2 regions of the Streptomyces sp. NPDC101118 genome follow, and region 1 is predicted to be linked to the other one. Evidence: riboswitches for the same ligand, from Rfam matches in the RefSeq annotation. Region 1 holds a riboswitch; the other holds the start of a gene.
The links. Region 1 has a riboswitch for S-adenosylmethionine ahead of thrC (threonine synthase). Riboswitches for the same ligand answer to the same signal wherever they lie in the genome.
Positions count from the first base shown of each region.

Region 2: linked by a shared signal. The riboswitch ahead of ACIQUQ_RS07220 (aminotransferase class V-fold PLP-dependent enzyme) and the one ahead of thrC (threonine synthase) in region 1 are both predicted to bind S-adenosylmethionine.

Region 1 is NZ_JBIVZG010000007.1:77,344-92,204, reverse strand. It holds gene ACIQUQ_RS14530 (protein kinase) at 1-2,365, shown strand, start outside; gene ACIQUQ_RS14525 (hypothetical protein) at 2,347-2,595, opposite strand; gene ACIQUQ_RS14520 (helix-turn-helix domain-containing protein) at 2,725-3,561, shown strand; gene ACIQUQ_RS14515 (DUF397 domain-containing protein) at 3,548-3,820, shown strand; gene ACIQUQ_RS14510 (hypothetical protein) at 4,074-4,922, shown strand; gene ACIQUQ_RS14505 (Uma2 family endonuclease) at 4,919-5,491, shown strand; gene ACIQUQ_RS14500 (phosphoribosylanthranilate isomerase) at 5,498-6,097, opposite strand; gene ACIQUQ_RS14495 (FG-GAP repeat domain-containing protein) at 6,232-7,923, shown strand; gene groL (chaperonin GroEL) at 8,047-9,666, opposite strand; gene ACIQUQ_RS14485 (cold-shock protein) at 10,012-10,218, opposite strand; gene ACIQUQ_RS14480 (ubiquitin-like small modifier protein 1) at 10,629-10,907, opposite strand; gene thrC (threonine synthase) at 10,941-12,239, opposite strand; SAM riboswitch class I at 12,233-12,382, opposite strand; gene ACIQUQ_RS14470 (glucosyl-3-phosphoglycerate synthase) at 12,534-13,529, shown strand; gene ACIQUQ_RS14465 (trehalose-6-phosphate synthase) at 13,539-14,861, shown strand, end outside.
Region 2 is NZ_JBIVZG010000003.1:278,960-293,820, forward strand. It holds gene ACIQUQ_RS07190 (hypothetical protein) at 1-210, opposite strand, end outside; gene ACIQUQ_RS07195 (heme-copper oxidase subunit III) at 384-1,004, shown strand; gene ACIQUQ_RS07200 (c-type cytochrome) at 1,070-1,879, shown strand; gene ACIQUQ_RS07205 (Rieske 2Fe-2S domain-containing protein) at 1,876-2,928, shown strand; gene ACIQUQ_RS07210 (cytochrome bc complex cytochrome b subunit) at 2,925-4,547, shown strand; gene trpD (anthranilate phosphoribosyltransferase) at 4,842-5,906, shown strand; SAM riboswitch class IV at 6,043-6,159, shown strand; gene ACIQUQ_RS07220 (aminotransferase class V-fold PLP-dependent enzyme) at 6,378-7,814, shown strand; gene ACIQUQ_RS07225 (Lrp/AsnC family transcriptional regulator) at 7,919-8,200, opposite strand; gene ACIQUQ_RS07230 (rhomboid family intramembrane serine protease) at 8,197-8,907, opposite strand; gene ACIQUQ_RS07235 (hypothetical protein) at 9,076-9,315, shown strand; gene ACIQUQ_RS07240 (NYN domain-containing protein) at 9,361-10,725, shown strand; gene ACIQUQ_RS07245 (NlpC/P60 family protein) at 10,982-12,007, shown strand; gene ACIQUQ_RS07250 (NlpC/P60 family protein) at 12,258-13,298, shown strand; gene ACIQUQ_RS07255 (hypothetical protein) at 13,325-14,518, shown strand.

The DNA of each region.
Region 1 (14,861 bases):
CTGGGACGCGCACGGCAAGCGCTCCGAGGACCTCCTCACCGGTACCGAACTGCGCACCCTCCTCGACTGGCTCCCCACCGCCGCCCCGCAGCTGCGCCCGAGCCCGCCGGAGCTGGCGTTCCTGGAGGCCTCCCGTGCCGCCGCGACCCGCGCCGTACGCCGCCGCCGGCAGCTCCTGTCCGGCCTGGCCGCGGTCACCGTGATCGCGCTGCTGGCCGGCGGCGTGGCGTACCTCCAGAACCGCGAGGCCGACCTCCGCGCCGCCCAGGCCACGGCCCGCTCGGTGGCCCAGGCCGCGGACTCCCTGCGGGGCACCGAGCCGGACACGGCGATGCTGCTGGGCCTGGCGGCGTACCGCATCTCCCCGGTCCCGGAGGCGCGGGCGGCGCTCTTCGCCGCGGCGGCGCAGCGGGAGCGGTCGGCGGTCCCGCTGCCGGACGTCAACGACGGCGACACCGCGGGCCGGGTGCTGACCCCGGACGGCCGGCGGGTCTTCGCGTACAGCCCGCTCGGCGTGTCCATGTGGAACCTCGCGAAGGGCACGGCGGGCGCGGCCCGCCCCGAGCTGACGTTCCCCGTGAAGGCCGCCGAGCTGGGTGTGGACCCGCCCAAGATGAGCCCCGACGGCACTGTGGTGGCGATCCAGCGCAAGGACGACACCGTCCTGCTGGTCTCCACCCGTGACGGCAAGCCGCTGGGCCCGCCCGTGCAGCTCCGGGACGACCTGGTGCCCCAGTCGGTGACGAACAAGGGCCAGGTGACGGTCTACTCCAACCGCGTCGACGAGGCCTACCGCGTCATCGACCGCACGGGCAAGGAGCTCACCACGCTCGCCCGCGGCGAGAGCGTCTCCCCCGACGGCGACCACACCGTGACCTGCCCGGACGGCACGCCAATCAGGGTCTACCGGTTCGGCACCGCCCGGACGGTCGTCGCCCCGTCCGACGGGGGCGACATCGGCAGGCAATGCAAGGACACCGAATTCAGCCCGGACGGCCGCCTCGTGCTGATGCGGAGCACCGGCGGCGCGACCTTCGTCTACGACGTCCGCGGCGGGCGGCAGGTGGGCCACCTCGACTCCGAGGAGTCCGACCTCCACTTCAGCTCGGGAGGCCGCTACCTGGTGGGCGAGACGGACGACGAGAGCCCCTACCCGGGCATGCTGGAGATCTGGAAGGTCGGCGACGCCAAGAAGCCCCTGGTCCGCATCCCCACCGGCGCACGCCAGGACACCTCCGGCGATGACATCGGCACCGTGGTTCTCGACGAGTCGGCCAAGACCCTCCGGTACGAGTCCCGGAACGCGGACCAGGTGCAGTCCGTCGACGTCAGCGCCGTCCTGGCCGCCGCCTCGGACGACACGGACGCCAAGGGCGTGGCGATCTCCCCGGACGGCCGTACGGCGGTCATCGGCTCCACCCGTCTCACCGACCACCCGATCCAGCTGCTCGACCTCCGCACCGGCAAGCGGGTGGCAGCCCCCGTCACCCAGCACAGCATCGAGGCCCAGGACTCCCGGCCGAAGAGCGCCCTCAGCAGCGACGGCCGATTCCTGGCCTACACAGACGAGACGCAGACGCGGCGGGAGATCGTGGTGCGCGAGACGGCCACGGGGAAGGAGACCGGCCGCCTCACCGCACCCGCGGGCAACAGGATCATGCACCTGGCCATCTCGCCGGACGCGGGCCACGTCGCGCTCACCGGCTACCCTGCGGGCGTGCCCACGGGCGAGGGCTACACGACCCAGGTGTGGGAGACGGGCTCCCGGAAGCTGGTCCACACCTTCACCGGCACCGAGGGCCTGGGCACCTTCAGCCCCGACAGCCGCCGCCTGCTCACCACGGCCGGCGAGGAACTCGACCTGCGGACCGGCAAGACCCGGAAGGGCGTCTTCGGCTCCGCCCGCAACAGCCAGCTCGCCTTCGCCCCCGACGGGACCTCCCTCGCCCTGCTCCGGCAATCCGGCTGGATCGAGATCTGGGACGGCGACGCGCGCACCCGCAAGGCCCTGCTGCCCAGCGGCCTCGTACGCGGCGGCGAGCGCTACGGGCAGTTGACGGACTGGCTGTCGTACTCGGCGGACGGCAAGCAGCTCGCACTCGTCGTCAACGGCGACTCCGTCCAGCTGTGGGACGTCGGCTCCCGCCTCGCCCTCGGCAAGCCGCTCAACGTGACCGGCCGGCAGATCGACGCCATGTCCTTCGACGGCGACGCCCTGCGCGCCGTCAGCGGCGCGCAGGTGCACACCTTCGACCTCGACCCGGGCAGCCTGGCCGAGCAGATCTGCAGGAAGGTCGGCCGGGACATCACCGAGGCCGAGTGGCAGACCTACATCCCGGACGCGCCCTACCGCGGCCTCTGCTGAGCCGCCCGGTTCAGCTCCCGCACCCGCCCGCGCAGCCGCTCGCCCTTCAGTACGGCGGCCAGCTCGCGGGCGGTGGCGGGGTTGCACCGGCCCAGGTCGATCAGCGGGCGCGGGTAGCTCCCGGCGCTGGACACCGGGTCCAGCCGGACCGACGGCAGGGTGATCCCGACCCCGGCCAGCCCCTCCTTGAGCTCGGCGAGCGCTTCTTCCGCCACCTGTACGAGATCCATGTCCACGCGCTTTCCCTCCACGCTGAGTACGGGCTTTGCACACACAGCGTGGCGGTGCGTGGCTAGCCTGGACAGTGCGGCGCGGCCAACAACCGCGTCTGCTGGACCGAGCGTTGGGAGACCCCCGTCATGGCCGGACCTCGCGAACTCGACCCCTCCTCGTCACCGAGGGCCATGCTGGGCGCGGAGCTGCGGTTCCGCCGGAAGCAGGCCGACCTCACCCAGGAAGAGCTGGGCGCCCCGCTGTTCGTCAGCGGCTCGTTCATCGGCCAGCTGGAGGCGGGCACCCGGCGGATGCAGCCGGACCAGGCCCGCGAGATCGACCGCGTCCTGCGGACGGACGGCTACTTCGAGCGGAACTGCGCGGCCGCGACGAAGTCGAAGTACCCGGACCACTTCGCGGAAGCGGCTGAGGCCGAGGCTCGGGCGACGCAGATCAAGGAATACTCACCCCAGCTCATCCCGGGTCTCCTCCAGACCGAGCGCTATGCACGAGCGGTCTTCTGGGCCAGGAGGCCAACGGCTGAGGAGCCGTTGATCGAAGAGCTGATCGCGGCCCGGCTGGAGCGCGCCCGGCTCCTCGATGACCCAACAAAGCCGATGTTGTGGGTCGTGCTCGATGAAGCCGCAGTGCGGCGCGAGGTAGGCGGTAGGCAAGTCATGGCCGAGGCGATCCACCATCTCATCGCGCTGGCTCGCCGCCGCCGGGTCATCCTCCAGATGCTTCCGTTCGCGGCCGGGGCTCACATGTCACAGGGCGGAGCTCTGAAGCTGATGGCCTTCGACGACGAGCCGCGACTTGCCTACGTTGAGGGACTGGGAACCGGTCAGCTCCTGGACGATCCGGCGACCGTCGCGCACTACGAACTGACCTACGAGCTCGTTGTGGCCAGCGCACTCTCGCCGGAAGCTTCCCTGGCTCTGATCTCATCGGTGGCGGAGGATTACGCGCATGACGAGCACTGATCACGACCTGAGCACCGCCGAGTGGTTCAAGTCCACATACAGCAGCGGGGACGGCGACAACTGTGTCGAGGTCGCCCGCTGGCAGAAGTCCACGTACAGCGACGGCAGCGGCGGAAACTGCATCGAGATCGCCCCGCACTGCGACCTCGTCCCCGTCCGGGACTCCAAGAACCCCGATGGCCCGAAGCTCGTGTTCCCCGCCCCCGCGTGGACCGCGTTCCTCGACGGTGTCCAGCGCGGCGATTTCCTCAGCACCTGAGCGCCCCGAGGCTCAAGCCCCCACGCTCGGGCCCCTTTTTGAAGGAATGGGAGGTGGGTTTAACCCACCCACCCTCCCTCCCCGTCACGCGCCCAACTGGCCGCCAGACCAGCCGGGATGACTAATCGTGAGCGACTTGCGACGGAAGGTCGCGAGGGTCTAGCTTGCGGCGAGACGGCAAAAAAGACGACCCCCGCCGGTGCGCCAACACCGGACGAGGGCCTAAGCATCGAGATCGGACTCAACGATCCCCATGTCTGACATCAAGTTTACGACCGCGCCGCACCCCCTCGCCAAGCCCGGCTACGGAAAAATCACCGCACCGGACCAACTGGCCCGCACGCGGAACGACTTCTCCGACCTCCCGATCCGCGAGGCGGCCGTCGCGTCGTACATCGACCGGCTGCCCGACGGGGCGGACATCAGCGTGAAGACCCTCGCCGCTGTCCTGCCGCTCTGGGGCCAGTGCGCACTCCGCACCGCGCTGAACCGCCTGGTCGACGCCGGCCACCTCTGCCGCCGGCGCGAGCGCATCGGCAGCAGTTGGGTCACCCGCACCTACTTCTCCCGCACCGCCCGGGACGGGGCCTGGTGGGCGAGGTTCACCCGTAAGGACGCCCCCGCACCCACCGCCCCACCGCCACCCGAACCAGCGCCCGAACCCCCACCACCGGCCCCTAGCCGGTACAGCGCCTTCGGCATCCTGGCCGGGCTCGGCCGGCACGATCCGAGGCTCACCCTTTCCAAGGCCGACTGCTCCACCCTCGCCCCGCTCGTCGCAGCGTGGCTGGCCAAGGGCGCGACCGGCGCTCAGATCACGCTGACCCTCACCGCCGGACTCCCCCGCGACGTGCACCACCCGGCCGCCTTCGTCCGCAAGCGCCTCGAAGCCAAACTCCCGCCCGACCCCGTGGAACGCCCCCCGGCCCCGGTCCGCGCGGAATGCGCCGACTGCCGGGCCCCCGGCCCGCCGTCGGCCTTCCGCGACGGCCTCTGCGGCCCCTGCCGCAACCAGCCCGTGCCCCCACCCCGCGCGACCCCTCTCACCCCGGACGAGGTCCGCGCCCACGCCTCTCGCATCCGCGAAGGGACACGCGCATGACGGACGCCGACACCGCGCAGATGCCCGTCGAGGACTTCGAGGAGCTCGCCCACACCGCCCCAGAGACGGTCCAGATCGAGTTCATCAACGGGAAACTGGAGGTCCGGCCGCCCACGGACGGCACCCACGGTGAGATCGTCATGTGGCTCGTGCGCCTCTGCTTCGAGCTCCGCCCCGAGCTCGGCCTCTACCAGACGCTGGGGCTCGTCACCGAGCGCTCCTGCACCGGTCGGTACCGACCGGCCGGCGTGCTCGCACCCGTGGGGCATTTCAGAGGGTCCGGCGAGTGGGCGGCTCCGGACGGAGTCCTGATGGCGGTGGAGGTCAGCCCACACCGCCCGGCACGGGACCGGCGCGACTTCCGCGAGAAGCGCGACGGCTACGCGGCAGCAGGCATCCCGGTGTACCTGCTCATCGATCGGGACGCGCAGGAGCTGGTCGTCTATGCGGAACCCGCCCGCGGCAAGTACGCCCAGCGCCGTAGCCACCCGTACGGCGCCCGGGTCCGGCTCCCCGCCCCCGTCGCCATCACCCTCGACACCGAGAAGCTCAAGGACTACACCCGCTGACCCCCGTCAGCCGCGGGCCGCCCTGATGAACGCCGTGATCAGGGCCGGGTCCTTCACTCCCCGCGCGCTCTCCACGCCGCTGGAGACGTCCACGCCCCACGCGCCGGTGGTCTCCACGGCCTCCCGGACGTTGCCCGGGTGCAGGCCCCCGGCCAGCAGCCAGCGGCCCTCGGGGGCGGTGAAGTCCGCCGCGCCCCAGTTCCACGGCTTGCCCGAGCCCGGGTCCGGCGCGTCCAGCAGCAGCAGGTCCTCGCCGTACTCGCCGCAGCGCCGCACGTCGGTCTTCGAGGTGGCCCGCAGCAGGGTCCGGCCCTCTGCGCGCAGCGCCTCGAAGAACTCCGGGCCCTCCTCGCCGTGCAGCTGTACGGCCCGCAGCCCGCTCTCCTCGGTGAAGCGTCGCACCTCCTCCACGGACTGGCCGCGGAAGACGCCGACGGTCAGGACGTGCGGGGGCACCAGCGCGGCCAGCCGGCGGGCGGTGGCGGCGTCGAGCTGCCGGGGGCTGGCGGCGGAGACGAAGCCCACGGCGTCGGCGCCGTCCCGGACGGCGGTCTCGACGTCCTGCTCGGTCCGCAGGCCACAGATCTTCACGAAGAGGTCGCTCATGATGCGTCCAGTGAACCAGAGCGGGTCCACGGCCGACCTACGAGAGCGGGAAAGGTTGTACCGGCAAGCTCTTACACCTCAAGATCCCCGTGGTTAGGGTGCGGACGCCAGACGTACGTTCCCAGGGGAGCCAGTTGTCCACTCACACCCGCCGCGACCGCAGCCGCCGGCTGCGCCGTCTCGCGGCCTGCGCCGCCTTCGTCCTCTCGGCGAGCGGCCTCGCCACCGCCCTGCCCGCCGCGGTCCCCGGCGAGGCCGGCGGTGCGACCGCCCACGCGGCCACCACCCTCAAGCCCCGCACGGACGTGGACGGGGACGGGCAGAACGACCTGCTGTTCCGGTACGCGTCGGGCGGGGGGACCATGTGGTCCACGAAGTACGTCCGGGCCCAGAACTACACGTACTACGGCTACCCGGCCTCCCAGCCCAAGGACGTCATCGGCCTCGGCAACGTCCGCGGGGACGGACGGCCCGAGGTGCTCCAGCTGACCGCCGACGGCCGCCTCTCGCTGCACACCGCGACGGCGTCCGGCACCCTCGCGCCCACCTGGACCGGCACCGGCTGGCAGATCTACGACCGCGTGGTCGCCGCCGACGACCTGAACCGCGACGGCCGCCCGGACCTGATCGCCCGCACCCCGGCCGGGGACCTGTACCTGTACAAGAGCAACGGCAGCTCCACGGGCAACCCGTTCTCCACCCGCGCGAAGGTCGGTTACGGCTGGTCCGGCTACGACCAGCTCGTCGGCGCCGGAGACCTGGACCGCGACGGCGTCGGCGACGTCCTCGCCCGCGACCGCTCCGGCTACCTCTGGTACTACAAGGGCACCGGCAGCTCGACCGCGCCCTTCAAGTCGCGCGTCAAGGTCGGCAGCGGCTGGAACAGCTTCACCAAGATCATCGCGCAGGGCGACCAGAACCACGACGGCAAGGCCGACTTGATGACGCTCAAGTCGACCGGCGACGTCTACTACTACCTCTCCAACGGCAACGGCTCGTTCCAGCCCCGCAGCACCTGGGGCAACGGCTGGTGGTGGATGGCCCGCGCGGTGAACGAGGGCGGCAACCCGGTCCCCGGCAAGCACGGCATCACCGGCGTCAACTCCTCCGGCGAGCTCCACTTCCACGCCAACCGGTCCGACGGCCTGGACCCGTCCTACGAGACCTCCGGCACCTTCCCCGCAGGCAGGAAGCTGGTCATGGCCACCGGGATCGACGGCTCGAACCAAGCCGCGGTCCTCGCCTTCGGCGGCGGACAGCTGACGAACGTCAAGAAGAACGCCCCGGTCACCGGCGACTTCTCCACCACCAACCTGGTCTCGGGCCCGGGCGACCTGACCGGCGACGGCCGGGGCGACCTGGTCACCCGCGACACCGCGGGCGTCCTCTGGCTGCGCGCCGGCAACGGCACCGGCACCGGCTTCGCGGCACCGGTCCGCGTCGGCAGCGGCTGGGGCACGTACAAGGCACTGGTCGGCAGCGGGGACGTCAACGGCGACAGCCGCACCGACCTGATCGCCCAGGCCACCGACGGCAACCTCTACATCTACCCGGGCACGGGCAGCGCCACCACGCCCTTCAAGTCCCGCCAGCTGATCGGCTCCGGCTGGAACACGTACAACACCATCGCCGCGACCGGCGACCAGAACGGCGACGGCCGCGCCGACGTCATCGGCCGCGACGGCTACGGCAAGGTGTACGTCTACCTGGCCACGGGCGGCTCCGGCACGGCGACCTTCGCGGCCCGCAAGGCCGTGCAGGGCGACGGCCCGGACGGCGAGGTCGGCGGCAACCACAACTGGAACGTCTACCCGCAGATCGGCTGAGGCCCCGAGGACCTCGCGCCCGCACAACGCCAGAGGGCGGCACCCCCGTCGGGGGTGCCGCCCTCTGCCTACAGCTCTTCGGATCCGTGGATCCTCAGGACCTGCCGATCAGCCAGGGGCCGATCAGAAGTCCATGTCACCGCCCGGCATGCCGCCCGGAGCGGCCGCGGCCTTCTCCGGCTTGTCGGCGATGACGGCCTCGGTGGTCAGGAACAGGGCCGCGATGGAGGCCGCGTTCTGCAGAGCGGAACGGGTCACCTTGGCCGGGTCGATGATGCCCTCGGCGATCATGTCGACGTACTCGCCGGTCGCGGCGTTCAGGCCGTGGCCGACGGGGAGGTTGCGCACCTTCTCCACGACGACGCCGCCCTCGAGACCACCGTTGACGGCGATCTGCTTCAGCGGGGCCTCCAGGGCCAGCTTGACGGCGTTGGCACCGGTGGCCTCGTCGCCGTCCAGCTCCAGCTTCTCGAAGACCGCGGAGGCCTGGAGCAGGGCCACGCCACCACCGGCGACGATGCCCTCCTCGACGGCCGCCTTCGCGTTGCGAACGGCGTCCTCGATGCGGTGCTTGCGCTCCTTCAGCTCGACCTCGGTCGCGGCACCGGCCTTGATGACCGCCACGCCGCCGGCGAGCTTCGCGAGGCGCTCCTGGAGCTTCTCGCGGTCGTAGTCCGAGTCGGAGTTCTCGATCTCGGCGCGGATCTGGTTGACGCGACCGGCAACCTGGTCGCTGTCACCGGCACCGTCGACGATCGTGGTCTCGTCCTTGGTGATGACGACCTTGCGGGCGCGGCCGAGCAGGTCCAGGCCCGCGTTCTCGAGCTTGAGGCCGACCTCCTCGGAGATGACCGTGCCACCGGTGAGGATGGCGATGTCGCCCAGCATGGCCTTACGGCGGTCGCCGAAGCCCGGGGCCTTGACGGCGACGGACTTGAAGGTGCCGCGGATCTTGTTGACGACCAGGGTCGACAGGGCCTCGCCGTCGACGTCCTCGGCGATGATCAGCAGCGGCTTGCCGGACTGCATGACCTTCTCCAGCAGCGGAAGGAGGTCCTTCACGTTGCTGACCTTGGAGTTGACGATCAGGATGTACGGGTCGTCCAGGGACGCCTCCATACGCTCCATGTCGGTGGCGAAGTACGCCGAGATGTAGCCCTTGTCGAAGCGCATGCCCTCGGTGAGCTCCAGCTCCAGACCGAAGGTCTGGGACTCCTCGACCGTGATGACGCCTTCCTTGCCGACCTTGTCCATGGCCTCGGCGATGAGCTCGCCGATCTGGGTGTCGGCGGCGGAGATGGAGGCGGTCGAAGCGATCTGCTCCTTGGTCTCGACCTCCTTGGCCTGGTCGAGCAGGGCGCCGGAGACGGCCTCGACGGCCTTCTCGATGCCGCGCTTCAGGGCCATCGGGTTGGCGCCGGCGGCCACGTTGCGCAGGCCCTCGCGGACGAGCGCCTGGGCGAGGACGGTCGCGGTGGTGGTGCCGTCACCGGCGACGTCGTCCGTCTTCTTGGCGACTTCCTTGACCAGCTCGGCGCCGATCTTCTCGTACGGGTCCTCGAGCTCGATCTCCTTGGCGATGGACACACCATCGTTGGTGATCGTGGGCGCGCCCCACTTCTTCTCGAGGACGACGTTGCGGCCCTTGGGGCCAAGGGTGACCTTGACGGCGTCGGCGAGCTGGTTCATGCCGCGCTCGAGACCGCGCCGGGCCTCCTCGTCGAACGCGATGATCTTGGCCATGTGAAGTGGTCCTCCCGGACTGGGGTGGAATGCTCCGGACCGCGCCAGCGCCCGCGACGGACGGCCTGCGTGCCCTGCGGATCCTTGCCCCGCGGGCTCGTCGGCCTCACCGACCCAGTCCTCGTCTTTATCACTCTCACCCGGAGAGTGCTAACGCCAATGATTAGCACTCGACCCCCCCGAGTGCAAGCGAGTCAGGCGAGGTCGCCCACCGGATGAGACGGACGATCAAGGGGGGCGCGGGGCGCGCCGCGGGGCGGACGGGCACGCACGAGGGGCCCGCACCCTCCCCGGGTTGCGGGCCCCTCGTACGTGTATGCGTCGTTGGCCGATCGCGCCGCGGCTTTAGCTGGTGGCGAGCTTGACCATGTCCGCCTGCGGACCCTTCTGGCCCTGCGAGATCTCGAACTCGACTCGCTGACCTTCCTCGAGGGTGCGGTAGCCGTCCATCTGGATCGCGCTGTAGTGGACGAAGACGTCCGCACCACCGTCGACCGCGATGAAGCCGTAGCCCTTCTCCGCGTTGAACCACTTGACGGTGCCCTGAGCCATGCCTAACTCCCCTATTACTGGCCCTTGCGCGGGGCCGCACTTCGCGGACCCGGGTCAGACCTTGCGCCGTAACGCGCCGACCGCGGCTGAATGTATCTGCACCAGTGCTGTCTGCAACAGGTCATTCCGACGAGAATTCAGGACACGTCGGAATCCAGAGAAGGCACGAAAATTCGGATTACAGCAGGGCAAGTCGGGCCGGATGAAACGCGCCAACAGCGCATATCGCACACGTACATTGACCCGATGTCGACCATGCCGCTGTTCGCTCATATGCGCGCGGCATGAACAGCGAGGGGGGCTACCCAAACCCTACCGCGCGCAACCAATCAGAATCGCCCCCTCCGCTTTTGCGGAGGAGGCGATTCGATGAACTATTCGGGCTCCGGAAAAGGCTCCGGAAACGGGGCTCAGCAGCCGCCCGCGACCGCCGGAATGATGGAGATGCCGGCGCCCTCGGGGGTCGCCGTCTCCAGGCCGCCCTCGAAGCGCACGTCGTCGTCGTTCACGTACACGTTCACGAAGCGGCGCAGCTTGCCCTGGTCGTCCAGCACGCGGGCGGCGATGCCGGGGTGGTTCTGCTCCAGGGACTCGATGACCTCGGCGAGGGTGGCGCCCTCGGCAGGGACCTCGGCCTGGCCGCCCGTGTAGGTGCGGAGGATGGTGGGGATGCGGACGTTGACGCTCATGGGCTGTGCCTTCCGGGGAGCAGCTGCGGGGGGTCAGGCGAGGCCGGCGGCGCGGAACGCGTCCAGGCTCGGGCGGATGGTGGCGGTCTGGCCGGTGCCCGAGATCGCCTCCAGGGTCTTGAGGCCGTCACCGGTGTTGAGGACGACCGTGGTGAGGGACGGGTCCAGCCGGCCCTCGTCGATCAGCTTCTTCGTGACGCCGACGGTCACGCCGCCCGCCGTCTCGGCGAAGATGCCCTCGGTGCGGGCCAGCAGCTTGATGGCGTCCACGACCTGCTCGTCGTTGACGTCCTCGACGTAACCGCCGGTGCGGCGGGCGATGTCGAGCACGTACGGGCCGTCGGCGGGGTTGCCGATGGCCAGCGACTTGGCGATGGTGTTCGGCTTCTGCGGGCGGACCACGTCGTGGCCGGCCTTGAAGGCGGCGGAGACCGGGGAGCAGCCCTCGGCCTGGGCGCCGAAGATCTTGTACGGCTTGTCCTCGACCAGGCCGAGCTTGATCAGCTCCTGGAGACCCTTGTCGATCTTCGTGAGCTGCGAACCGGAGGCGATCGGGATGACGATCTGGTCGGGCAGCTGCCAGCCGAGCTGCTCGCAGATCTCGTACGCCAGGGTCTTGGAGCCCTCGCCGTAGTACGGGCGGAGGTTGACGTTCACGAAGCCCCAGCCCTCGCCCAGCGGGTCGCCGATGAGCTCGGAGCAGAAGCGGTTGACGTCGTCGTAGTTGCCCTCGATGCCGACCAGGTCGCCGCCGTACACCGCGGCCATGACGACCTTGCCCTGCTCCAGGTCGTGCGGGATGAACACGCAGGAGCGGAAGCCGGCGCGGGCGGCGGCGGCGCCGACGGCGCCGGCCAGGTTGCCGGTGGAGGAGCAGGAGAGGGTGGTGAAGCCGAAGGCGCGGGCGGCCTCGACGGCGATCGCGACGACGCGGTCCTTGAAGGAGTGCGTCGGGTTGCCGGAGTCGTCCTTGACGTAGAGCTTGCCGGTGACGCCCAGCTCCCTGGCCAGGTTCTCGGCGTCGACGAGCTTGGTGAAGCCGGGGTTCAGGTTCGGCTTCCCGGCCACGTCCGCGGGGACGGGCAGCAGCGGGGCGTAGCGCCAGATGTTGTTCGGGCCGGCCTCGATCTGCTTGCGGAGGGTCTCCGGGTCGCCGAGGGGCAGGTCGTACGCCACCTCCAGGGGCCCGAAACACTCCACGCAGGCGAAGATGGGGCCGAGGTCGAAGCGGGTCCCGCACTCGCGACAGGAGAGTCCGGCGGCGGGGCCGAGGTCGACCTGGGTGGGGGTAGCGTGCTGTGAAGCCATGATGGCGAGGCCCTTTCTCCTCATCTTCCCCATGGCGGACGTCGCCATGAGACGGAATTGGCACCTTCCCTAGCCGGGAGCCTCGCTGCGCGACGATGCGCACGAGACCGGCTGGAGGGTTGCCGGGGCTTCAACGGGCCGTGTCCCTCTGCCCCTCTGGATGAGCGGTATTCGATTGTCAGCGCGGCATCCGACCCCCGACATGCGATGGTCATCCGCGTTGTTCAAGACTGTAACCGAAGGGCCGGGAGGTGGAAGGTTCCGTCCGAACGGCGAGATAGAGATCACTGGGAACGATCACTGACGAGGGGATCCGGGGTGCTGGAAGAGGTGGAGCGCTGGCTGGCCAGCCGGTCCTGGTCGGCTGCCGACCGCCCGCTCGACCAGCTGGCCGCCGCCAAACGGGCGCGGGGCAGCCGGGTCAGCGTGGTGCTGCCCGCACTCGACGAGGAGGCCACGGTCGGGGAGATCGTCGAGGTCATCCGGCGCGAGCTGATGGACCCGGAGACCGGCACCCCGCTGGTGGACGAGCTGGTCGTGGTCGACTCGGGCTCCACCGATCGGACCGCCGAGGTGGCCGCGAAGGCCGGCGCGCGGGTGGTGCACCGGGACGACATCCTGCCGCGGATCCCGGCGCTGCCGGGCAAGGGCGAGGTGCTGTGGCGCTCGCTGCTGGTGACCTCGGGGGACATCGTCTGCTTCGTGGACGCGGACCTGCGGGACTTCGACGCCGCCTTCGTCTCGGGGATCGTCGGCCCGCTGCTGACCGATCCCGAGGTGCAGTTCGTCAAGGCGATGTACGACCGGCCGCTGGTCGGCGCCGGCGGGGTGCCGGACGCGGGCCCGGGCGGCGGTGCCGGGCAGGGCGGCCGGGTGACGGAGCTGGTGGCCCGCCCGCTGCTGAACCTGCACTGGCCTCGGCTGGCGGGGTTCGTCCAGCCGCTGGGCGGCGAGTACGCCGTACGCCGGTCGCTGCTGGAGCGGCTGCCGTTCCCCGTCGGGTACGGGGTGGAGCTGGGGCTGCTGGTGGACGCCCTGCACACGGTGGGCCTGGACGCGCTGGCCCAGGTGGACGTCGGGGTGCGCATCCACCGGCACCAGGACGGGCTGGCGCTGGGGCGGATGGCGGCCGCGATCTACCGGACCGCTCAGCTGCGGCTCTCGCGGGGCCATCTGGTCCGGCCGGAGCTGACGCAGTTCGTGCGCGGCGAGAGCGGGTTCGAGCCGCGGACGTACGCCGTGGACACGGAGGAGCGACCGCCGATGCGGGAGATCGAGGAGTACACACGTTTGAGCGGCCGCGAGGCGGGCTAGGTTCGCCGCATGGCTACCCAGGACGGTCTTCAGGATCCGCGGCCGGGTCCGCAGGTGCTCGTCGCGGCCAACCGCGGCCCCCTCTCCTACGCCCTCGCCGCCGATGGCACGCTCAGTGCCCGGCGCGGCGGGGGCGGTCTGGTCTCCGGCCTCTCGTCCGCCCTGTCCCGGCGCCCCGGCTCGCTCTGGGTCTGCGCCGCGCTGGGCGAGGGGGACCGGGAGGCGGTGCGGCGCGGGGTGTCCGAGGCGGGCGTGCGGATGCTCGCTGTCGACGAGGGGGTCTACCAGGACGCGTACAACGGCATCGCGAACTCGGTGCTGTGGTTCGTCCACCACATGCTGTACGAGATCCCGGTCGAGCCGGTCTTCGACGCGGAGTTCCGCCGTCAGTGGGATGCGTACGTGGCCTACAACCGCGCGTTCGCCGAGGCCCTGGCCGCGGAGGCGGGCCCGGGGGCGGCGGTGCTGGTCCAGGACTACCAGCTGGCGCTGGTGCCGGGGCAGCTGCGCGCGCTCCGGCCCGACCTGCGGATCGGCCACTTCACGCACACCCCGTGGGCGCCGCCCGAGTACCTGCGGATCCTGCCGGACGACGTCCGGGAGCAGCTGCTGCGCGGGATGCTGGGCGCGGACCGGGTGGGCTTCCACACCGAGCGGTGGGCGGCGGACTTCGCACGCTGTGCGGCGGAGCTGGGCGAGACGCCGGCGGTGTCGGTGCACCCGCTGGGCGTGGACGCCGAGGACCTGCGGACGCTGGCGCACCGGCCGGTGGTCGAGGAGCGGCTGGCCGAGCTGCGGGAGGTCGTCGGCGACCCGGAGCGGAAGACGGTCGTGCGGGTGGACCGGACGGAGCTGAGCAAGAACATCGTGCGGGGCCTGCTGGCCTACCGGGAGCTGCTGCGCGAGCGGCCCGAGTGGCGGGGCCGGGTGGTGCACCTGGCCTTCGCGTACCCGTCGCGGCAGGACCTGGCCTCGTACCGCTCGTACACGGAGAGCGTGGGGCGGCTGGCGGAGGAGATCGAGGCGGAGTTCGGCACCCCCGACTGGCGGCCGGTGGTGACGTACGTGAAGGACGACTTCCCCCGCTCGCTGGCGGCGTACCGGCTGGCGGACGTGGCGCTGGTGAACCCGGTGCGGGACGGCATGAACCTGGTCGCGAAGGAGATCCCGGTGGTCTCGGACCGGGGCTGCGCGCTGGTGCTCTCGCGGGAGGCGGGGGCGTACGACGAGCTGGGCGAGGACGCGCTGGTGGTGAACCCGTACGACGTGTCGGCCACGGCGCGGGCGCTGCACGAGGCCCTGTCGATGGGCGACGCGGAGCGCACGGAACGC
Region 2 (14,861 bases), on a different contig from region 1:
CATGCCGCCCGCCGGCACCGCCTCGCCGTCCAGGACGCAGAGGTCGATCCCGCCGTCGTCCAGGGCCTTCAGCACCGCGGGCAGCGTCGCGCACTCAAGGAACTCCAGCGGCGGCACGTCCGACGCGGGCCGGCGCCCCGCCGCAAGCCGCACCTGCTCCCGGGTATTGGCGTCGTCGCTGTAGACCAGGACCCTCGCAGTCGCCCGCATCGTTCCTCCACGTGTCACATGAATCACGTTGATGATGCGCGGATGCTACTCCGTCCGACGCCCCCTCAACATCGGTTCGGACAGCCGTCTGATGGGCCGTTCGGGCAGTGCACACCCCCCGGACACTCCGAACGGCACCCCCCGGGGTGAGGGCGGGATAAGCGACCGACATAATGTCGGTCGTGGCGACAGCAACGACAGTAGATACCGGGCACGCGCACCCGACGGTCAATCGGCCGAACCTCGTCAGCGTCGGAACCATCATCTGGTTGAGTTCCGAGCTGATGTTCTTCGCGGCCCTTTTCGCGATGTACTTCACCCTGCGATCGGTGACGGGCACCGAGTACTGGTCGGAACAGGCAGAGGCCCTGAACCTTCCCTTCTCGGCGACGAACACCACGATCCTGGTGCTCTCCTCCCTCACCTGCCAGCTCGGCGTCTTCGCCGCCGAGCGCGGTGACGTGAAGAAGCTCCGCACCTGGTTCGTGATCACCTTCGTGATGGGTGCGATCTTCATTGGCGGCCAGGTGTTCGAGTACACCGAGCTGGTCAAGCACGAGGGCATGTCGCTCTCGTCCGGCCCCTACGGCTCGGTCTTCTACCTGACCACCGGCTTCCACGGTCTGCACGTGACGGGCGGTCTCATCGCCTTCCTGCTGGTCCTGGGCCGGACGTACGCGGCCAAGAGGTTCACCCACGAACAGGCCACTTCGGCCATCGTCGTGTCCTACTACTGGCACTTCGTCGATGTTGTCTGGATCGGCCTCTTCGCCACGATCTACCTGATCAAGTAATCGGGCCCGGCCCGACACTCATCCAGCAAGCACCGACGCAGAAGATCCTGACACCGGGGTAATCCGTGAAAAAGCTCTCCGCACGACGACGCCATCCGCTGGCGGCGGTCGTCGTTCTACTCCTCGCGCTGGCGGCCACTGGGGGGCTGTACGCCGCCTTCGCCCCCGCGGGCAAGGCGCAGGCCGATGAAACCGCCCAGTCCCTCGCCATCGAGGAGGGCCAGAAGCTCTACGCCGTCGGCTGTGCCACCTGTCACGGCCCGTCCGGTCAGGGTTCCTCCGACGGCCCCAGCCTGGTCGGCGTGGGCGCTGCCGCGGTCGACTTCCAGGTGAGCACGGGCCGCATGCCCGCCCAGCAGCCGGGCGCGCAGGTCCCGCGCAAGAAGAACATCTACACCCAGGCGCAGATCGACCAGCTCGCCGCGTACATCGCCTCCCTCGGTGCCGGCCCCGCCGTGCCGAGCGAGAAGCAGTACGACCCGGCCGGAGCCGACGTCGCCCGGGGTGGCGTGCTCTTCCGCAACAACTGCGCGCAGTGCCACAACTTCACCGGTGAGGGCGGTGCGCTGACCTACGGCAAGTACGCGCCGAACCTCGAGGGCGTGGAGCCGAAGCACATCTACGAGGCCATGCTCACCGGCCCGCAGAACATGCCCTCCTTCCCGGACAGCACCATGCCGGAGAAGGAGAAGAAGGACATCATCGCGTACCTGAAGACCGTCAACGGAGACGAGTCCGCGAGCCCCGGTGGCCTCAAGCTCGGCGGCCTCGGCCCCGTCAGCGAAGGCCTGTTCGGCTGGGTGTTCGGTCTGGGTGCGCTCATCGCTGTCGCCGTCTGGGTCGCGGCCCACACCGCTAAGGCCAAGAAGTCATGAGTAGCCAAGACATTCCCGAAGAGAACCTGCCGAGCGAGCAGGACGCGCACCACGGTGGTGTAGCGGTTGCGGACGACCCGTTCGCCGACCCGGGCCTGCCGGCCCACAAGCCGCGCATCCAGGACATCGACGAGCGCGCCGCGAGGCACTCCGAGCGCACCGTCGCCCTCCTGTTCACGGTGTCGATGCTGGCCACGATCGGCTTCATCGCCTCCTACGTGGCCATCCCCGTCGACAAGATCGTGTTCATCTGGCCGTTCGGCCACGTGAGCGGGCTCAACTTCGCGCTGGGTCTGACCCTGGGCACCGCCCTCTTCTGCATCGGCGCGGGCGCGGTCCACTGGGCCCGCACCCTGATGTCCGACGTGGAGATCGCCGACGACCGCCACGAGATCGCGGCGTCGCCGGAGGTCAAGGCCGCGGTCATGCAGGACTTCGCGGACGGCGTCAAGGACTCCGACCTGCCGCGCCGCAAGCTGATCCGCAACACGATGCTCGGCGCGCTGGCCATGGTCCCGCTGTCCGGCGTCGTGCTGCTGCGCGACCTCGGCCCGCTGCCGGAGAAGAAGCTCCGCACCACGTCGTGGGCCAAGGGCAAGCTGCTCATCAACCAGAACACGATGGAGCCGCTGCGTCCCGAGGACGTCGCCGTCGGTTCGCTGACCTTCGCCCAGCCCGAGGGCCTGGAGGAGGACCAGCACGACTACATGCAGGAGATCGCCAAGGCGGCCCTGATGATCGTCCGCATCCAGCCGGAGGACATCAAGGACAAGCAGGAGCTGGAGTGGTCCCACGACGGCATCGTGGCCTACTCCAAGATCTGCACCCACGTCGGCTGTCCGATCAGCCTGTACGAGCAGCAGACGCACCACGTGCTCTGCCCGTGCCACCAGTCCACTTTCGACCTCTCCGACGGCGCCCGCGTCATCTTCGGCCCGGCCGGTCACGCCCTTCCGCAGCTGCGGATCGGTGTGAATGACGAAGGCTTCCTCGAGGCGCTCGGCGACTTCGAAGAGCCCGTCGGTCCTGCATTCTGGGAGCGCGGATGAGCACTGCCACCGAGACGCGCAAAGCGCCCGCGGGCGAGCGCGTAGCCGACTGGGCCGACGGCCGTCTGGGCATCTACGCCCTGGCCAAGTCCAACATGCGCAAGATCTTCCCGGACCACTGGTCCTTCATGCTGGGTGAGATCTGCCTCTACAGCTTCATCATCATCATCCTCACGGGTGTGTACCTGACGCTGTTCTTCCACCCGAGCATGAACGAGGTCGTGTACCACGGCTCGTACGTGCCCATGCAGGGTGTGCGGATGTCCGAGGCCTTCGCCTCGACCCTGGACATCAGCTTCGACGTCCGCGGCGGTCTGCTCATCCGGCAGATCCACCACTGGGCGGCGCTGATCTTCGTCGCGGCGATGCTCGTGCACATGATGCGCGTCTTCTTCACGGGCGCCTTCCGCAAGCCGCGCGAGATCAACTGGGTCTTCGGCTTCCTGCTGCTGGTCCTCGGCATGTTCACCGGCTTCACCGGTTACTCCCTGCCGGACGACCTGCTCTCGGGCACCGGTGTCCGCTTCATGGAGGGCGCGATCCTGTCCGTGCCGATCGTCGGCACGTACCTGTCGTTCTTCCTCTTCGGCGGCGAGTTCCCCGGCCACGACTTCGTGGCCCGGTTCTACTCGATCCACATCCTGCTGCTCCCGGGCATCATGCTCGGCCTGCTGGTCGCCCACCTGATCCTCGTCGTGTACCACAAGCACACGCAGTTCGCGGGTCCGGGCCGTACCGAGAAGAACGTCGTCGGCCTGCCGCTGATGCCGGTCTACATGGCCAAGGCCGGAGGCTTCTTCTTCCTGGTCTTCGGTGTCATCGCGGCCGTCGCGGCGATCGCCTCGATCAACCCGATCTGGGCGCTCGGCCCGTACATCCCGGACCACGTGTCCACGGGTGCGCAGCCGGACTGGTACATGGGCTTCTCCGAGGGCCTCATCCGTGCCATGCCGGGCTGGGAGATCAACCTCTGGGGTCACACGCTCGTCCTGGGCGTCTTCATCCCGCTGGTGATCTTCCCGCTGGTCCTCGCGGCCATCGCGGTCTACCCGTTCATCGAGTCCTGGGTCACCGGCGACAAGCGCGAGCACCACATCCTGGACCGCCCGCGCAACGCCCCGACCCGCACCGGCTTCGGTGTGGCGTGGCTGACCTGGTACGTCATCCTGCTCATCGCGGGTGGCAACGACATGTTCGCGCAGTACTTCCACATGTCGATCAACTCGATCACCTGGTTCGCCCGGATCGGCTTCTTCGTCGGCCCGGTCATCGCCTTCGTCATCACCAAGCGCATCTGCCTCGGCCTCCAGCGCCGGGACAAGGACAAGGTGCTGCACGGTCGGGAGACCGGCATCATCAAGCGCCTGCCGCACGGTGAGTTCGTCGAGGTCCACGAGCCGCTCAACCAGGCCAAGCTGCACACGCTCACCGCGCACGAGCAGTACGCGCCGGCCGAGCTGGGCCCGACGGTCGACGAGAACGGCGTCGAGCGCAAGGTCAAGGGCAGCGAGAAGCTGCGCGTGAAGCTCAGCAAGGGCTACTACGGCGAGAACAACCAGATTCCGAAGCCCTCGGTGGAGGAGTACAAGGAGATCCAGAGCGGCCACGGCCACCACTGACCTCCGGATGATCTCAGGAGTGACGCGCCCCGCGCGTGACTCCTGAAGCAGTCGCCACGGCAAGAGCCCCGTCCGGGCACCGGACGGGGCTCTTCGCCGTCCGGGCACCGGACGGGCTCGTCCGGGCGTCCGGGCGGTCGGCCGGTCGGAGCGGTCCGAGGCCCTCAGGCAGCCGGGCCGTCCATATCCGTCCATAGTCCGGAGGTCCACTGTCTGGACGGGGCTCTTCGCCGTCCGTGGGGGTCGATAGGCTGAGGGTGACCCCTTTTTCGGCTGTGGACCCAGGAGTGGACCATGAACGTTGTGACCCCGGCAGGCGGCGACAGCGTGGCGGACCGGTCCTGGCCGGGCGTCCTGGACGCCCTCCTCACCGGACAGGACCTCTCCGCGGACGACACCGCGTGGGCCATGGACCGGATCATGCGCGGCGAGGCGACCAACGCCCAGATCGCCGGCTTCGCGGTCGCGCTGCGGGCCAAGGGCGAGACCGTCGCCGAGATCAACGGCCTCGTGCGGACGATGTACGCGCACGCCAACCTCATCGAGGTGCCCGGCCGCACGGTGGACATCGTGGGCACCGGCGGCGACGGCGCGAAGACCGTCAACATCTCCACCATGTCGGCCGTCGTGGTCGCCGGCACGGGCGCCAAGGTCGTCAAGCACGGCAACCGGGCCGCGTCCTCCGCGAGCGGCGCCTCGGACGTCCTGGAGAAGCTCGGCGTCAACCTCGACCTCACCCCGCGCCGCGTCGCGGAGGTGGCCGAGGAGGCCGGCATCACCTTCTGCTTCGCCGTCAAGTTCCACCCGGCGCTGCGGCACGTGGCCGCCGCCCGCAAGGAGCTGGGCATCAGGACCACCTTCAACTTCCTCGGCCCGCTCACCAACCCCGCCCGGGTGCGCTCCCAGGCCACCGGCGTCGCCGACGCCCGGATGGCGCCCATCGTCGCCGGCGTGCTCGCCGAGCGGGGCTCCTCCGCACTGGTGTTCCGCGGGGACGACGGTCTGGACGAGCTGACCACCACCGCCACCTCCCGGGTCTGGTGGGTCCGCGACGGCAAGTCGGTCGAGCAGTCCTTCGACCCGCGCGACGTCGGCATCCCGCTGGTGGACGTCGCGGAGCTGCGCGGCGCCGACGCCTCGTACAACGCCGACGTGGCCCGTCGCCTGCTGGCCGGCGAGACCGGCCCGGTGCGGGATGCCGTACTGCTGAACTCGGCGGCGGCCCTGGTGGCCGTGGAGCCCGGCGGCGGCTCCCTGGAGGAGGAGATCGCGGCGGGCATCGCCCGAGCGGCCGAGTCGATCGACTCCGGCGCGGCTCGTGCCGCCCTGGAGCGCTGGGTGGCCGCCAGCAACGCGTAGCGCCTGCTCAGGGCCCGGTGGGCCCTGAGTCCGAGGGGGCCGGGACGGCTGCGTCCCGGCCCCCTCGCGCGTACGGCGGGTCCGGGATGCGGACAGCCGCTTGCGCGGAGCGGATCTTGTGGCAGGATGCTCACCAGGTCACGAGTGACAGCGTTTTGGCCCCGGCTTGCTGTCCGGCAACCCTCCGTCCGTGGCGGGGTGCCCCGGGTGATGACCAGGCCGTGGGCAGCAAGGCCCTCGGCAAGCGCGGACCCCTCGAACACCAGGGGTCCTGGTCTCTCGAGGAGCTTCTTCCGTGAGCAAGCGAATGCGATAAGCGCCCAGCGCCCTTCTTCACCCCTCCGTACGGTTCCGCGGCACTTCCGCGTCCCCGTGCGTCGAGGCAACTCCCGTACTCCACGTGCCGCTCCGGCGTACCCGCGTACGGGCCGAACGAAGCCATCCGCCCTTCCTCCACCGGGAGACACCGTCATGTCCGCGTACCCGAACGCCGCCGCTGCCACCACCGTCACCCCCTCCGCCCCTGCCGCCTCCACCGACGCCGCCCCGGCCGGGGCCGACGCCTGCTGTGACGGGCCGCTGCCCGTGCTCGGCCGGGACGTGACCGTGCCGCTGGTCACCGGCGGCGAGGTCACCTACGCGGCCCTGGACTACGCGGCCAGCGCCCCCGCGCTCCAGCGGGTGTGGGACGACGTGGCCGCGTACGCCCCGTACTACGGCAGCGTGCACCGGGGCGCCGGGTACCTGTCGCAGCTGTCGACCGACCTGTTCGAGCAGAGCCGGGCCACGGTGCACGAGTTCCTCGGCTGCCGGCCGTCCGATCAGGTGATCTTCACCCGGTCCACCACCGACTCGCTCAACCTGCTGGCGCAGGTGCTCCCGGCCGGCTGCCAGGTGTTCGTCTTCGAGACCGAGCACCACGCCTCGCTGCTGCCCTGGCGGGACGCGCGGGTGACCTACCTCAACGCCCCGCGGACCCCGGAGCAGGCCGTGGAGACCCTGGAGCGCGCGCTGGCCGACCGTGAACCCTACGGCCCCGCCCTGGTCTGCGTGACCGGCGCCTCCAACGTCACCGGCGAGCTGTGGCCGGTCAGGGAACTGGCCGCCGCGGCCCACGCGCACGGCGCGCGGATCGTGCTGGACGCCGCCCAACTGGCGCCCCACCACCCGGTCTCCGTCACGGAGCTGGACGTGGACTGGGTGGCCTTCTCCGGCCACAAGCTGTACGCGCCCTTCGGCTCCGGCGTGCTGGCCGGCCGCGCGGACTGGCTCCAGGAGGCGGAGCCGTACCTGGCCGGCGGGGGTGCCTCCCGGAAGGTGACGCGGCGCGTCAGCGGGGAGGGCGCCGGGGGCGTGGACGTCGAGTGGCACACCACCGCCGCCCGTCACGAGGCCGGTTCGCCGAACGTGATCGGCGTCTACTCGATCGCCTCCGCCTGCCGGGCGCTGACCGAGGCCGGCTTCGACCGGCTGGTGGCGCGCGAGCAGGAGCTGGTCCGGCGGGTCCGCGAGGGCCTGGCCGACGTGCCCGAGGTGCGGATCCTGTCGCTGTTCGGCGACGACGCGCCCCGCGTGGGCGTGATCTCCTTCGTCGTGGACGGCTGGAACAGCTCCCACTTCGCCGCCGCGCTGTCCGCCGAGTACGGCATCGGCGTCCGCGACGGCCTGTTCTGCGCCCACCCGCTGGTGCGCACCCTGCTGGGCAGCGAGCCGCAGGAGCCGGGCGAGTGCGGGGCCCCGGAGGCGGCCCCCGGTGAGCGCAGCCTGAACGCGATCCGCGTCAGCTTCGGCGCCGGCACCCCCGACGAGCACGTGGAGCGCTTCGTCGGCGCCGTCCGGGAACTGGTCACCGACGGCGCCAAGTGGCAGTACCGCACGGAAGAGGGCCGCTGCGTCCCGGCGGTCTGACCGTCGCTCACGGACCCGATGGTCCGTTCCCGATCCTCGTGCACGATGTGGCGGGCCCCGGTGGCCCGCCACCGGCATGCCCGGGACGGTGCGGTCCCGAGCGGTCAGGCGTCGAGGCCGATCGCGAAGGCGGCCTCGAGGTCGTGCTGGGAGTAGGTGCGGAACGCGACGTGCGTGTCCGTGGCCTCGACACCGGGGATCTTGCTGATCTTGCCCGGGATGATGTCCGCCAGGTCCTCGTGGCGTCCTACGCGGACCATCGCGATCAGGTCGTAGGTCCCCGTCACGGAGTAGACCTCGCTGACGTTGTCCAGCGCGGCGATCGACTCGGCGATCTCGGGGATGCGGTCCACGCTGGTCTTGATGAGCACAAGGGCGGTGATCACGGCTGGCTGTCTCCCTCGGTGGCCGTGGCTGGGTCCTTCACTCTAGTCGTACGGCGGTAGCGCCCCCAGGCGTAGAGGAAGCCGATCGAGAAGCCCACGAGGTGGGCCAGATAGGCGACCCCCGGCCCGCTCCCGGCCCGGTTCGCGGCCACCCACTGCAGGGCGAACCAGAACACCAGCACGATCCAGGCCGGGAAGCGCAGCGGCAGGAAGAGGAGTACGGGGACCAGGCTGGTCACCCGGGCCCGCGGGAACAGGCAGAGGAAGGCCCCGAGCACGGCCGAGATGGCCCCCGAGGCGCCGATGAGGGTCTGCGGGGAGTCGGCGTTGGCCGCCGCGTACGCCAGCAGCGCCAGGTATCCGGACACCAGGTAGAAGAAGGCGAACTCCAGGCGGCCCATGCGCTCCTCGGCCATCACGCCGAAGACGTAGAGGAAGAGCATGTTCCCCAGCAGGTGCAGCCAGTTGCCGTGCACGAAGAGCGCCGTGAGCGGGGTCAGGGCGGCCCGGCCCGAGCCGGTGAACAGCTCGTCCGGCACCACGCCCCACCGGTGCAGGTACTCCGTCTGCGCGGCCAGCAGCTCGTCGCCGGTGCCGTACAGCGGGTCGAAGCCGGACAGCGGACCGAGCAGGAAGAGCACGGTGCAGGCGGCGATCAGGGTGTGCGTGACCAGCGAGCCCCGGACGGTTCCCCACCTTACGATCATGACCAGAGCATCCCGTATGGGACGGACCGGGACAGCTTGCCTCGCCGTGTCTCGCATGGAGGACAGGGCTCCACCCGGCAGTCGCGACAGGCCGTAGGGTTACGAGCGGTACGGAAGAGAGCACGCAAGCACCACGCACCGAAGTCCCAGAAGGAGAGAGACGGCCCGATGACGGTTCCCCTGCCGACCGCCACGACCCGCTGGCGCTGCACCCTGTGCGGCAACCTCACCCGGTTCGACGTGACCCGCTCGTCCAAGGTGGTCGAGTACGTCCACCTCGACCTCGCGGGTGAGCCCAAGGTCGAGGAGCGCGAGGTGGTGAGTGAGACCATCGAGTCGGTCCGCTGCCGCTGGTGCAACGCGGTGGACCAGATCGAGCTCGTGGACAGGCCGGGCGCCGACTCCTGAGGGAGCGGCCGCCCTTTACGACGGTTTTGACGGTAGGGGTGACGGATGGTGGAGCCTGCTAGCGGCGCTGAGCCGGCCGGTGCGGCCGGCGGCGGCGCCGAGGCGCTCGACCGGCCTCTGCCGGAAGGCGTGCGGCGCCGGGTGGTCGCGTTCGTCTCGGACGCCTTCGGCGGACTGACGGTCGCGGACCTCCCGGCGCAGCTGCGCCAGTACGCCCGCTTCACGCCGTCGCGACGGGCCAAGTTCGCCGGCAACGCGATGGCCGCGGCGCTGGAGAGCGACCCGGTGTTCCGGGGCCGGATCGGGGAGCGGCTCAAGGAGACGCAGGCCGAGCTGGCCGGTGCGCTGGAATCCGGGGCGCCGCCGGCCGCCGCCGACCCGCTGGACGTGGCGGCGGTGGCGTACGTGCTGCGCCCGGCCGGCTGGGTCAAGCTGGTCGCCGCCGCGGGCGAGGAGGCCCAGCGGGTCGACGCCGAGCGGGCGGGCGAGGAGACCCAGCGGGAGCTGGAGCGGCTCCGGGAGGAGCTGGCCGCGCTGCGCGAGCACCAGCGCACCGGCGGCGAGCAGCAGCGCCAGGAGCTGGAGGCCGCCCGCAAGGAAGCGGAATCGCTTCAGCGCAAGCTGCGCAGCGCCCAGAACGACGTCAAGCGCGGCGAGGCCGCGCTGCGCAAGATCACTGCGGAGATCGACGGGATCCGGTCCGAGGCGGCGGCGCAGGTGGCCGCGGCCGAGAGCGAGACCCGTCGGCTGAAGTCCCGGCTGGCCGAGGTCGAAGCGGCGCTGGAGGCAAGCCGGCGCTCGGCGCGCGAGGGCCGCAGCATCGAGGACATGCGGCTGCGGCTGCTGCTGGACACCGTGCTGGAGTCGGCCCAGGGGCTGCGCCGGGAACTGGCGCTGCCGCCGGCCTCGGTACGGCCGGCCGACACCGTGGACGCGGTGGAGCCCGGGCGCATGACGCCGAAGGACATCGCGGCGCGGGCGCTGTCGGAGACCGATCCGGCGCTGCTGGACCAGCTGTTGGCACTGCCCCAGGCGCACCTGGTGGTCGACGGCTACAACGTGACGAAGACCGGGTACCCGACGATGCCGCTGGAGAAGCAGCGGCTGCGGCTGCTGGGCGGGCTCTCGGTGCTGGCCGCGCAGACCGGCGCGGAGATGACCTGTGTCTTCGACGGCGCGGAACTGGCGGCGCCGGTGCTGCTCGCACCGCCGCGCGGGGTGCGGGTGCTGTTCTCCAAGCCCGGTGTCACGGCTGACGAGTTGATCCGTCAGCTGGTGCGCGCCGAGCCGCCCGGGCGCCCGGTGGTCGTGGTTTCGACCGACCGCGAGGTGGCCGACGGAGTGGCCAAGGCGGGGGCGCGGCCCGTTGCGTCCGCCTTGTTGCTGAAGAGGCTTTCGCGCCTCTCGTAACTCCTGTGGCTAATGCCCGATTTGGCTGGACGTGTCTGGGACGGACCGTCAAGTGGCCGCCACGGAGCGTGCGCTGTAGGTAAAGAAGCTGGTCGGCGCGCGAGATTTTGCTCATCAGGATTTGAAGTGATCACAGGAAGGTCACTAGGGTCTGGCATCAAACCTTCGTGCGGTTGATCACCCATTCGGGGTGGCGGGCGGAGGTACCGCCGAGACTGCGTTGTTCGGCGGCTCTAGGAAGAAGGAGCTCGCCCCCGTGGCGTCCCACCGTCGACCCAAGCAGCCGACCCGCGCTCGTGTGACCGTGCTCACCGCAACCGCCGCCGCGGCCGTCGCCCTCGCCTCCCAGTCCGCTCAGGCCGCCCCGGCCAAGCCGAGCAAGGACGAGGTGAAGGCCAAGGTCGACGCCCTCTACGAAGAGGCGGAGAAGGCGACCGAGAAGGCCAACGGCGCCAAGGAGCAGCAGGACAAGCTCCAGAAGCAGATCGGCGAGCTCCAGGACAAGGTGGCCCGCGGCCAGGGCGAGCTCAACGAGATGCGCAACGCGCTCGGTTCGCTCGCCAGCGCCCAGTACCGCTCCGGCGGGGTCGACACCTCCATACAGCTGCTGCTCTCGGCCGACCCTGACGAGTACCTCGACAAGGCCGCCGTGCTCGACCAGTTGAGCGCCAAGCAGGTCGAGTCGGTCCAGAAGATCCAGGCCAAGCAGCGGGCCCTCGCCCAGCAGCGCGCCCAGGCCGCCGGCAAGCTCAAGGACCTCGCCGACACCCGCAAGGAGCTCAGCGAGAAGAAGGCCGCCGTCCAGGCCAAGCTGGCCGAGGCGCAGAAGCTCCTCAACACCCTTACGGCCGCGGAGCGGGCGAAGCTCGACCAGGAAGAGGGCCGCGCCAACCGCAGCGGCGCCAGCCGCCCCGACCTCGGCAACGTGAAGCCCTCGGGCCGCGCGGGCGCCGCCCTGGCCGCCGCCCAGACCAAGCTCGGCTCGGCGTACATCTCGGGCGCCGAGGGCCCCAACGCCTTCGACTGCTCCGGTCTGACGCAGTGGGCCTACAAGCAGGCCGGCGTCGGCATCACCCGCACCACCTGGACCCAGGCCAACGAGGGCACCCGCATCCCGATCAGCCAGCTCCAGCCGGGCGACCTGGTGTTCTTCTACTCCGACCTGCACCACGTCGGCCTGTACGCGGGCAACGGCATGACGCTGCACGCCTCCAACCCGCGCGGCGGCGTCAAGTACGAGAAGATCAGCTACATGAGCCCGCAGTTCGGCGTCCGGATCTGATCCCGCCCCGCTGAACGGACGGCGACCCGCCGACACCCGCCCATCCGGGCGAATTGCGACACCCGAAGCTGACCCCGCGCCCCGCCGGTGACCTGTGTTCTCCGGCGGGGCGTCACTGTGTGTGCCGAAACGGGTCGTTGGCCGGGGCGCGCGCCCGCGGCTAGGGTCGCCCCGCGCGGAGACCCGGCACACGGCCGTCCACGGGGGACGGACCCGGTCGCCGCGCCAGCGGAAGGGAGTGCGGCTTCCTGTGGCGTCCCATCGTCGGCCCGTGTCCTCGGGCCTGGACCGCGGCACCAGGGTCACCGTCCTGTCTGCCGCCGCCGCTGCCGCGACCGCCGCGGCCGCGATGTCGGGGGCTCCCGCGAGCGCCGCGCCGGAGGAGCCGGCCGACAGCGCCCGGGCCCGCGTGGACCGGCTGTTCGAGGAGGCCGAGCAGGCCACCGAGCGGTTCAACAAGGCCGGCGAACGGGCCGGCCGGCTGCGCGCCGAGGTCCGCCAGGTCCAGGAGGCCGTCGCCCGCGGCCAGCAGCGCATCAACACCATGCGGGGCGTCCTCGGCAGCTACGCCGGAGCCCAGTACCGGGCCGGTGGCGTCGACCCCTCCGTCGAGCTGATGCTCTCCGAAGACCCCGACGGGTACCTGGAGAAGGCCTCGGCCCTGGACCGGCTGACCAGCCGCCAGGCCGACAGACTGGACGAACTCCGCGAAGCGCAGCGCAAGCTGGCCCAGCAGCGGGCCGAGGGCTCCCGCAAGCTCGCCGAACTGGAGCGGCTGCGCTCGGACGTCGCCCGGCACAAGCGCTCCGTCACCGCCAAACTCGCCGCCGCCCGGCGGCTGCTGAACGAGATGCCCTCCGAGGAGCGGGCCGCCTTCGAGCGTGCCAACCGCTCCTCAGGGCGGGCCGGCGCGCTGCCCGAGATCTCCGGCGGCGGCGCCCCCTCCGGCCGGGCCGCTGCCGCCGTGATGGCCGCCCGCGCCGCCGTCGGCCGCCCGTACGTCTGGGGCGCGACCGGCCCCTCCGGCTTCGACTGCTCGGGGCTGATGGTCTGGTCGTACCGGCAGGCGGGGGTCGCGCTGCCGCGCACCTCACAGGCCCAGCGCCACGCCGGCCACCAGGTGCCGCTGTCCGAGGCGCGCCCCGGCGACCTGATCACCTACCGCTCGGACGCCAGCCACGTCGGCATGTACGTCGGCAACGGCCAGGTCGTCCACGCGCCCTACCCGGGGGCGCCGGTGCGCTACGACCCCGTCGGGATGATGCCGGTGTCCGGGGTGACGCGAGTCTGAGCCCGCACGGACGTACGATCGGGCACGTGGTACGTACGGGTCTGCGCGCGCTGGTGGGGCTGCTCCTGCTGCTCGGGCTGGTCGCCGGATGCACCGCGGGCGGCACCACTCCCGCCGGCACCGACGACGACCGGTCCGTCCGCCGGGTGGTGGCCGACTGGTCGGCGGCGCAGCTGGCCCGCGACGAGGCGCGGTACCTGTCCCTGGACCGGCGCCCGGAGGCGCGGGCCGCCTACGGCAACCTCGCGCAGGTGCCGCTGGCCGCCTGGGAGTACGGGGTGCTCGGGGTGAAGAGGGAGGGCAACCGGGCGTTCGTCGCCGCCGAGCTGCGCTACCGGCTCGCCGGGTACGACAGCGTCGCGGTGACCTCGCCGCGCGAGCTGGAACTGGCGAAGCGGGACGGGCGCTGGTCCGTCGTCTCCGACCGGCCCGGCGCGGGCGCCCATCCGCAGCTGTGGGACCAGGGCCCGGTCACCGCGGTGCGGGGAGCGCGGTCGCTGGTGCTGGGTGTCGGGCAGGGGCGGGGGACCCTGGAGGGGGTCGCGGAGACGGCCGACCGCGCGGTGCCCGAGGTGACCTCCGCCTGGCCGGGGAAGTGGCCGGAGCGGGTGGTCGTCCAGGTGCCGTCCTCGCTCGACGCGATGGCCGCGCTGCTCGGATCGCCGGCGGGCTCGTACGGGGGGATGGCCGCGGTCACCACCAGCCCGGGGGACCGGGTGACGGTCAACCCCGGCGCGTACGGACAGCTGGGCGAGCTGGGCCGCCAGGTCGTCCTCACCCACGAGACCGCGCACGTCGCGACGCGGGGGGCCACGACCTCCCACACCCCGCTGTGGCTCTCCGAGGGCTTCGCGGACTGGGTCGCGTACCGCGACACGGGCCGTACACCGGCCCAGGTGGCGCCGGCCCTGGCCCGCGCGGTCCGGGCGGGCACCGCGCCGACGCAGCTGCCGGAGGCCGGGGAGTTCTCCTTCGCGGGCGACAGCGAGCGCCTGGCGAGGGCGTACGAGTCGGCGTGGCTGGCCAACCGCATGATCGAGCAGCACTGGGGCCGCGACAAACTGATCGCCTTCTACGAGGCCGCCGCCACCTCCCCGCAGTCCGCCTTCGCGAACGTCCTGGGCACGGACCAGCAGGCCTTCACGGCGGACTGGCGGGAGTACATGCAGGAGCAGCTGGGCGGGGGCGGCAGTGGTGACGGCGACGAGGATGACGACTGAGGTGTGGGAGGGTGCGGGCCGTTCCTGGCCTGGCGGCAGGGGCGGTGGCGGGACGGGTGCGGGCCGTGCCCGGCCCTGCGGCCGGGGTCAGTGGTCAACGGCGAGCCCGTGGACATGCCTTCTGGGGTGCGCTTCCCCGAAGCGAGCCAAGCCTGCCCGGCAGTGCGCCTACAGGCCTTCATGCGCCCCGGCCTCCTACCTCCTGTAGCCGGCCCAGGCGTTCAGAGAAGCGTGGTTGCTGATGGTGGGTGGCTGATGGAGGCTCCCGTGCGCCGGTGATCGCCCGCACCTATCGCGTGGGCGCACCTTCTGTGGCTGAGGTCCGAGACAGCAGCAACCATCG